3 regions of the Clostridium sp. BJN0013 genome follow, and region 3 is predicted to be linked to each of the others. Evidence: riboswitches for the same ligand, from Rfam matches in the RefSeq annotation. Region 3 holds a riboswitch; each other region holds the start of a gene.
The links. Region 3 has a riboswitch for S-adenosylmethionine ahead of nifB (nitrogenase cofactor biosynthesis protein NifB). Riboswitches for the same ligand answer to the same signal wherever they lie in the genome.
Positions count from the first base shown of each region.

Region 1: another riboswitch for S-adenosylmethionine. It lies ahead of AB3K27_RS17155 (methionine ABC transporter ATP-binding protein); the one in region 3 lies ahead of nifB (nitrogenase cofactor biosynthesis protein NifB).
Region 2: another riboswitch for S-adenosylmethionine. It lies ahead of AB3K27_RS09270 (methyl-accepting chemotaxis protein); the one in region 3 lies ahead of nifB (nitrogenase cofactor biosynthesis protein NifB).

Region 1 covers NZ_CP162495.1:3,304,659-3,307,944, forward strand. The annotation lists gene AB3K27_RS17145 (MetQ/NlpA family ABC transporter substrate-binding protein) at 1-541, opposite strand, end outside; gene AB3K27_RS17150 (methionine ABC transporter permease) at 567-1,235, opposite strand; gene AB3K27_RS17155 (methionine ABC transporter ATP-binding protein) at 1,232-2,011, opposite strand; SAM riboswitch class I at 2,213-2,317, opposite strand; partial or broken gene AB3K27_RS17160 (GPR1/FUN34/YaaH family transporter) at 2,461-2,655, shown strand; gene AB3K27_RS17165 (DUF4317 domain-containing protein) at 2,662-3,286, opposite strand, start outside.
Region 2 covers NZ_CP162495.1:1,766,859-1,770,144, reverse strand. The annotation lists gene AB3K27_RS09275 (GMC family oxidoreductase N-terminal domain-containing protein) at 1-389, shown strand, start outside; gene AB3K27_RS09270 (methyl-accepting chemotaxis protein) at 472-2,109, opposite strand; SAM riboswitch class I at 2,189-2,292, opposite strand; gene AB3K27_RS09265 (GTP-binding protein) at 2,401-3,286, opposite strand, start outside.
Region 3 covers NZ_CP162495.1:1,078,862-1,082,147, forward strand. The annotation lists gene AB3K27_RS05735 (hypothetical protein) at 130-1,119, opposite strand; SAM riboswitch class I at 1,394-1,497, shown strand; gene nifB (nitrogenase cofactor biosynthesis protein NifB) at 1,672-2,943, shown strand; gene AB3K27_RS05745 (ABC transporter permease) at 2,973-3,286, shown strand, end outside.

The DNA of each region.
Region 1 (3,286 bases), 1.9 Mb from region 3:
TAGGATTATCTGCAATATCTGAAGGCGTAGCATTATAATTAGATATTCCAGATTTTAATTTAATAAGTTTTTGGGCTTCAAGAAGAGCTAAAGCTCTGTATTCATTTGAAGGATTATTGGGTATAGCAATCTTGGCGCCATCTTTAAGTTCATCTTTAGATTTAATTTTATCAGAATAAAAACCTATGGGTTCCACATGAACTTTTCCAGCCACTGCAAAATTATATCCTTTTTCTTTAGTTACAGACTCTAAATAAGGTACATGTTGAAAATAATTGGCATCTATTTGTTTTTCCTGTAAAGCTGGATTTAACTCATCTTCGCTATCTAAAACAATAACTTGTAAATCTATCCCCTCTTTTGCCAGTGCAGGTTTTATATGATTCAATATTTCTGCATGTGGCACTGCCGCTGCTCCTATTTTCACCACAACCTTGTCATTTTTACTGTCTGCACTTTTTGAGTCATTCCCATTGCTGCAACCTGAAAATAATCCTACAACCAACGCCAAAACTAAAAATATTATACTTTTTCTCTTCATATTGATTTATCCCCCTTAAAAATAATCAATCAAATTTATATCTCTTTTTATTTACATGTTTAGAAATGCGATCTCCTGAAAACTGTATAAACTGTACTAAAAAAATTAATAATATTACTGTAGCTATCATTATATCCTCACGAAATCTCTGATAACCAAAACGTATTGCCAGACTTCCTAATCCCCCTGCACCTATGACCCCAGCTATAGTGGTAAATTCAATAATAGATATAATTGAAATTGTAATTCCCTTTATAAGGGAAGGAAGTGCCTCCGGTATTAAGACCTTTGATATAATCTGAAATGGTTTTGCTCCCATAGATAATGCTGCTTCAATTTTTCCCCATTCTACTTGTTCTATGGATGTCTCAATAATTCTAGCCAAAAGAGGTGATATTCCTATGGATATAGGTACAATAGCCGCCTTCATACCAAGTGTAGTCCCTACAATTGACCTAGATAAGGGCAGTAAAACTACAATTAATATTATAGAAGGAAGAGATCTTATTGCATTTACTATAGTAGCTAATATCTTATTTAACCTTTCATTCTCCAAAATATGTCCTTTTTTAGTAACAACAAGAATAATTCCAAGTGGCATCCCTATAAGTAAAGCTATACTGCCAGCTATAATCACCATTTCTATAGTTTCTGATAATCCCTTTAGAACAAATATTTTAAAATCATCAGTCATATTACCTCCCCTCCAACACATTCCGAATTCACACTGAGATTTGCCATTATTTTAACAAATTTTTTTGCAGTGTTACTTTTAGGATTTAAAAATACTGAATTTGTGCTTCCTGCTTCTACGATACTACCATCTTCAATTACTGCCATATTATTGCATATATATTTAATAACATCTAATTCATGAGTTATAAGTAATATAGTTAAATTCAGTTTCTTATTTATATCTCTTAAAAGTTCCAATATAGAATAAGTGGTTTGTGGATCTAGGGCAGAAGTAGCTTCATCACTTAACAAAACATCTGGTTCATTGGCTAGAGCCCTTGCTATACCTACTCTTTGCTTTTGACCTCCACTTAGTTGTGCAGGATAAAAGTCCACTTTATCACTTAGTTCCACTAAATTCAATATTTCATACACTCTATTTTTTATTTTTTCTTCAGAATAACCAGCTATTTTTAAAGGAAAAGCTACATTTTTATATACATTCATTGAATCAAATAAATTAAAATCTTGAAATATCATTCCAATTTTTTTTCTGGCTTCTCTAAGCTCAGCTTTATTCATAGCTGTAATATCATTATTTCCAATAAATATACTTCCAGAAGTAGGTTCTTCAAGTCTGTTCAAATATCGTATCATAGTAGACTTTCCAGCTCCGCTAAATCCTATGATGCCAAAAATATCTCCTTTTTCAACTTTAAGATTTATATCCTTCAAAACTTCAACTTTACCCCTAGGTGTATTAAATGTTTTATTTAAATTTCTTATATCTATCATATAATTGGTCTTTACCCCCTTACCCAGCATTTACCTATATACTTCTTATTTTAATTTAAATAAATATATCAAAACAAAAAAGACTAAATCTTATACTTATAAAGTTAAGATTTAGTCTCCAGTTTTTCTGGTCAACTTTTAGATTGATTAAATTATAAAAACTCAGGGGGGTAAATCCCTGAGTTTACATCCTCAATGATTACCTCATCTTTCAGCTACAATGCTGCAGGATTTAGCACCAATGCATTACATAATGCTGGTTGCCGGGCTTCATAGGGCCTTTCCCTCCGCCTCTCTTAATAAGTTATGATATTTAATTATTTAATATTGTAGTAATTAGTATATCAGTGCTCAGGTATATTGTCAATATTTTTATAATATAAAATTTAACAACTTTTAATTTACTGAAAATAGAATAATTTTATTTATCTTTGGGCAGAAAAAATTAAATTCAATACATTAAAATCGCTAACTGCAATCCATCTGCATTGGGGCTATTTGGACTTGCTGTTGTAACTTTAGTAGCTTCCTCTCAGAAACTTGGCATCACTGAAGGCACTTCTTTCGTAATTCCCTGAGCAATATTTTTAGGTGGTTTTGCTCAACTATTTGCTTGTATTAATGATTCTAAAAGACAAAATACATCCCTTTTAAATATATTCTTCTATTTTCTCTGTTTCCAAATTGAATCCATCTATAATCATATCCTCTTTAAGTTCTATCAGCAAACACTTCTTTCCAAATTTGTTAACTACCTGCTTTACAGCACTTAAATCTTTTGGACTTATGGTTATATTGGTATTTTCATTTTCTATCTTTATAGATTTACTCTTAAAATCTGGCATTACATTTCTAACCTTAAATTCATAATCTCCTCCACACACTTCCTCAAAAGCACTCTTAACTACTCCTGTATTTTCCACTCCGCTTTCCTCTAATACTCTAGTTACTTCATTTATATCTAAAATAAGTTCTTCTTCCTTCTGACTTTCAAATTTTTCGTTTATTCTTTCATATATATCCTGAACTATGTCAGGTTTTATTTTTCCTCCCAATGCAGTTCCTAAAATAACATTAAAGTTTTCCTTTTCTTCTAAAGCTGTAGGTTTAATATTACACTCTAATATCTCTTCTACAAAAATATTATTTATGTTCTTTGATTTTGAAGAATAATAAATTATCTTATTTACATCTACATACTGAAATGTAAAACTTGGAAACATAAATCCCTCTAAGGGCGAATTTAAATTTATAACCATGTCTAATGCAGAATTA
Region 2 (3,286 bases), 690 kb from region 3:
ATACCCCAAATAGTAAAAATACTGTTACACCGGATAATCTCATAAAGGATGAAAATGGTTTTGTACCTGTAATTAAATATATTCCCTCCAAAAATGATATGCAAAAAAGAGATAAACTTGCAGCAATTGCAGCGGATATACTAAAAAAAGCAGGAGCTAGTAAAATCATACGTACAGACTGTACCTCTGGCCTATTGGTTCATATGCAGAGCACTATGCGTATGGGATATGTTACTGATACAAATTGCGAAGCAAAACAGGTAAAAAGACTATTTATTGCAGACAACAGTGTACTATATAACAGCTTAGGAGGAGCTAATCCTACTCTTACAACACAGGCTCTGGCAACACGTACCGCAGAAAAAATAGTCCATAAATATTTTAATTAACTGCAAATTTTTGCTATATTCCTAAATAAGTGATTCTATATTCAGGGGAAGTTTTTTCCACCTGAATCTTAGAATTACTTGATTATCCTAATATCAAATCTCCCATTAATACTCCTGTAATTTCACTTTCTTTATTTCTAACTGGAACTGAAAGAGCTATACAATAATTATTGGTATCTACAGATATATAGGGCTCAGATTGATATTCCTTTCCTTTTATTGATTCTTTAAAATAGGGTCTGTGGGAAAAACTAGTATATATCTCTTCCTCACTATAATCCAATGTTATAGCTTTTCTAAGCCCATCCCTCTGTACCAATCCAAATAATTCAAAATAAGGGTATTTATTTATATTTTTTGTTAATATTTCAGTACAAATATTATAATCCATGGTACTTAAACCTTCAATTTGTGCTATCTGCCTAAGTACCTCTAATCCTGTTTCTATATTCTTATACACTTCCTCATCTACATTATAATCTTTAGCAAAAGAGGATATGCCCTCTTTTAAGTTTTTATTCATATCTGACAAATTCGATATAGAATCAAAGGCATTTTTCATAGCAGATAACTGTTCTTGGGAAGCTGACGCTACTTGCTGGGTAGCTTCAGAAGTATTTTCTGATATTTCACATACCTTTCTCATAAGATCTCTTGTATCAATTACTTTTTTATTTTGTATATTTATAACTTTATTTATATCTTCTATGGAATCTATAGATTTTTTACTTTCTATATATATATTATCTAAATTTTCTTTTGTAGCATTGGAAAATGTTATGGTTTCACTAAATATTTTAGCTTCATTATCCATGTTAGCAGATATGTCCGTTATTTCTGATTTAATCTCATCTATTATATACTGAATTTCTTTGGCCTGATTGGAGGATATAGCAGCCAGTTTTCTTATTTCATTTGCCACTACTGCAAAACCTGAACCACTTTCTTTTGCCTTTGCAGCTTCTATAGAAGCATTTAAGGAAAGCAAATTAGTATTTTTACTTATATCATTTACTGCATCTGCTATATTTTGAATTTTAAAAGCTTTTTCATATAAATTTTTTACTTTTGATACTAAGTCTATATTTAAATCTGAAGACTGGTTCATCTTTTCAATTAATTCTTCATAAGTTTCACTACTGTGTTTTACTACTTCCATCATAGAATGAGCATTATTTGCAACCAATTCTCCATTTTGTGATATGGATTTATGTCCTTCCACAAATTCTTTAATAAGTGTTTCCGTTTTAATTGCATCATTCATCTGTTCTATCATATCCTGGGATATATTATTTATAGCAGAACTGGTTTCTTCACCTGATCTCTCTACCAATAATGCATTTGAGCTTAAATCTTCGCAGTAATTTACAACTTTATCAGTCATTATATTGGTTTCATTTATAAATCCCCGTATACTTAGAATCAATATATTTATACTTGAACACAGATCACTAAAAATACTTTTATCATATATTTTTATTTTTTTTGTTAAATCTCCCCGGGATATCTCTTCTATAGACCCGCTAATATCTTCCAAGGATTTAAGAGTGAAATTTAATATTATAAGAACAGCCGTAACTAAAATTACAATTAATAAGACCCATACAATATTATTTAATATAATACCCTTTCCTCCAATAATACTAGAAACAATAAAAACTAATAGTGTTAAAAATACCGAACTTACTCCAAATATAAGGCCTATCCTTTTACCTTTCATATTTAAAACCTCCTAAAAACAAAATTGAAATACAAAAACCTCTTCTTAATAATTAAGAAGAGGCCAAAAATATAGCATCCTCTCATCTCTAAGGAAATTTCCTTCAGGATTTAGCACATTTCTAGAATGTCTAGCTGTTGCCGGGTTTCATAGGGCCAGTCCCTCCACCTCTCGTGATAAGAGCGTATATAATATGTATTCATTTTTTATTACAATAAATTATATACATTATGACTATAATTTGTCAACAACTTTACAGGATTCAAAATTGATTTTTAATACTATATTTTATCAATAGCCAAGTGTTTTTATAATATCTTTAACTTTTACATCCGAATTAAATTCTGGATTATCTATATAGAGCATTATAACTGGATAATCAGCCCTTTCATACTTAAATATATTATCACTATCTTCACTAAAAACAGTTGGATTTCTCTTTTTATATACTTCTTTAGGCGCATCTATGAATATTTCTACATAATTCTCCGCTCCAATTATATTTTTTGCATATTCTCTATCCCCTTTAAATCTGCTTACAGATGTAACTATGGTTATGGTGCCGCTATCTGCAAATAAATTAGCCACTTCTGCAATTCTTCTAGTCTGTTCATGGGCATCTTCTGAATTAAATGTAAGATCGGAGCTGAGTCCAAACCTTAGATGGGAAGAATCAAGATAGTATACTTTTTTCCCTAAATCCACAAGTTTTTTCTCAAGTTTAACTGCTATTTCATTTTTTCCACATCCAGGCAGCCCTGTAAGCCAAATAACTCTTCCTTTCTGGCCCAGTTTCAACTCTCTATCTTTTCTTGATACAAGTCTTTTTCTTATGGATATATTTTTACTTTTTACATCTTTTATTTCCCTTTTCAACGAATCTTCTATATTTGAAATAATTCCTCCACCGCTTATATCGTAGCCATCTACTATAACAAATCTTCCTGTAGATTGAAACTGACTGAATTCATCAAAACATATAGGTTCTTCCGTTTTTATAGTAACTTCTGCTACATCATTTTTCTTTAGAAAATTTAGATTTTCACTGCTATTTAATGTAGATGCATCAATTATTTTGTTTACAGATATTATATTGAATTTTACCTCCTGAGTTTCAATTTTAAGTTTATAGGTCTTATCCTTTACCAATTTATTATTTCCAAGCCAGAATACATTG
Region 3 (3,286 bases):
TGTATCATATTAGCAATACGGTTTTCTAGCGTTAGAATAAAAACAACCGATGCTATTATATAACGGTTTACTACAAAGGAATAAACGTTTCTTTTGCTTATACATTGCATCTGTTAGATCACAGAAAAATTATGTAATACTTAGAATATGTGCAGGATTGTCTACTGTTATTGTATGAATTTGTGCATCTGACAGGCCTTTTTCCTTCATTAATGGTAGAATTTTAGTTGGTATATGAATATAACCTGGACCACCAGTATAAGTCATACAATCGTTAGTGCAGAAATCGTGAGAAACCAGTATCTGGCCCAAATGACCATGTTCAATCAGTTCCTTGATTTGGTCTACACGTTGAACGTCTGTTGTTATCTTACAACCAGACCTTTTAAACACCGTGTCAGAAACTCCTAAACTATCAAACTGTATATGGCAGCCCAAATCAGCAAATTTTAATCTTGCTTCATTAGAAAAAGCAAATTCCATATGACCTAGAATAATTCGTTCTGGGTCAGCACCAGCTTCTGTTAATATTATTAAAATCTCAAATGGTGCATCAGGATGAAAAGCAGAATGAATACTTATTGGTACTCCAGTTTCCTTTTGAGCAATTGCTGCTGCTTTAAGAGATTTTATCTCATTTTCCGTGATTGGCCAGGAACAACCAATTTCTCCAATGATGCCTGCCCTAATTCCAGTATCATCGAAACCCTTTGTAATGTCATTAATATACTCATTGGCAATATCTTCTATAGTCTTGTTATTCATGTCCCTTGGCAATGTGGGTTCAATATAATAAGCCGTACCCATAACAATGTTGATTCCTGTCTCTTTAGCAATACGTACCAACACCTGGGTATCAAAACGAATATGACGAGGTGTCACGTCAACAATGGTATTGCCGCCAGCTTTTTTGAATAAAATGGCTTCATGGATTGCATCGTCTACATTTGTTTTCTTCATATTCCTAGCTATTTTTCTGAATAGAAGAGTAACAAACTTTGGAACTAATATAGACATATCCATCAAAAGATGCTCATGTGTAATAGTAAATCCCAATTTATTGCTGTCTACTAGACCTAATACTGTTTGAACTTTTCCCTGTACAGATTTATTATCCATTTTATTATCCTCCAAATCAATATTGAGATTCCAGGCGTATCTCTCATGACTTAGTTATATCAATATAAAGTGTAAAAAAGCAAGAAAAATTTTTAAAAAACATATAAACTTTGTGTAAATTAAACAATTATATATGAGGTTGATAAATGATTGAAATCTACAAAAAAAATTTTAAATTATAAAAAATTAGCTATTGACAAAAGAACTAAAAAATTGTATAGTACTATCAACAAGTAAAAATACACATTATGTTAGTTAAAATTTAATATAAAATTTCTTATCAAGAGAGGCGGAGGGACTGGCCCTATGATGCCCGGCAACCTGGATGTTATTTATTCAATGGTGCTAATTCCTGCGGGGTAACCTGAAAGATGAGACATTAAGAAAGAGTTAAACTTCTTACATTTCATCTGTAAGAAGTTTTTTATTGTATAATATTAATTTCGATACCTTAGTTGACCAGACACACTGGAGACTAAGTAAACTGAATTTTATTCGGTTTACTTAGTCTTTTTTTATATTTAAGTTATGCAGAGAGGAGATAAATAAAATATGAGCATAGATTTTGCAAGAAGTATAGAAGAGAGGACATTAACCCATCCCTGTTACAACTGTATTGCCCATAAATATGCAAGAATGCATATCCCTGTAGCACCAAAGTGTAATATAAGCTGTAACTTTTGCAATAGAAAATATGATTGTGTGAATGAAACTAGACCAGGGGTTACCAGTGAAGTTTTAACTCCTGAGGAAGCTAGAGATAAATTTAATATAGTAAAAGAAAAAGTGAAAAATTTGACTGTAGTGGGTATAGCAGGTCCAGGAGATCCACTGGCAAATTTTGAAGAAACTAAAAAGTCTATAGAGTTAATAAAAAAGGAATCACCAAATATTACATTTTGTCTTTCTACCAATGGATTGATGTTGCCTTTTTATGCAGATGAAATAATAAGACTGGGGGTCACTCATGTCACTATAACTATAAATGCAGTGGATCCTAAAATAAGTGGCAAAATATATAAATATGTTAATTATCTAGGAAGTGTTCTTGAAGGAGAAGAGGCAGGGAATGTATTGTTAAATAATCAATTATCAGGTCTTAGATATATTACTCAAAAAGGTATAATATGCAAGGTAAATATTGTTATGATAAAAGGAATTAATAGCAATCATATTCCAGAAGTAGTTAAAAAAGTTAAAGAGTGTGGAGCATACATGACAAACATTATGCCTCTTATACCTGTTAAGGGTAGTGTATTTGAGAATATGCCTACTGTAAGTGATTTGGAGTTAAACCATATGAGAAAAAAATGCGAACTGGATTTAAAGCAGATGTATCATTGCAAACAATGTAGGGCAGATGCAATAGGAACTTTAGACAAGGATATATCTAGTGAATTTAGAAATGATACTGAACATGATTTTAAAGGGAAAAATATAGTTAAGCTTAACAGTAAAGAAAAAATTTATAAGAAGAGTAAATATAGATTTGCAGTTGCAACTAAGTCCGGTGTAAATGTAGATGCACATTTTGGACATGTGTCACAATTCTATATATATGATGTAATAAACGGGAAAATTGAACTTAAAGAAAAAAGGATCATAAACAAATACTGCAGTGGTATAAGTGAATGTGATGGCCATGATAATAAGATATCAAATATCTTAAAAAGCATAGAGGATTGCAATGCAGTACTTGTATTGAGGATAGGTTTTGAACCTTTGACCATGCTGCATGAGAAGGGAATAAAAGTATTTCAAATGTATTTTAGTATAGAACAGAGTATAAAAAAAGCCATAGAATTACTTGAAAAAGATTCATAAATATTCAAGTACAAAGGGGAATGGTAAATATGAATATAAAAAATATGACAAAAAATATAAAAATTTCAAATAGCAAGGGCAGTTTTAATGAATTGGTAATTAAAATTTTAAGAAAAAGTTTAGCCATTGTATTGTTTCTGGTTTTTTGGCAGATAGCCCCCATAGTAGGTATAGCTGATCACCAATTTATACCTACTTTTTCAGAAACCATTAGTACAATTTGGGATCTTATATTGAAAAATGAAATGATAGTACATGTTAAAGTAAGTCTTATGAGAGCCATAATAGGGTTCATGCTGGCAGCAGTTATAGCACTACCATTAGGCTTCTTACTTGGGGGAGG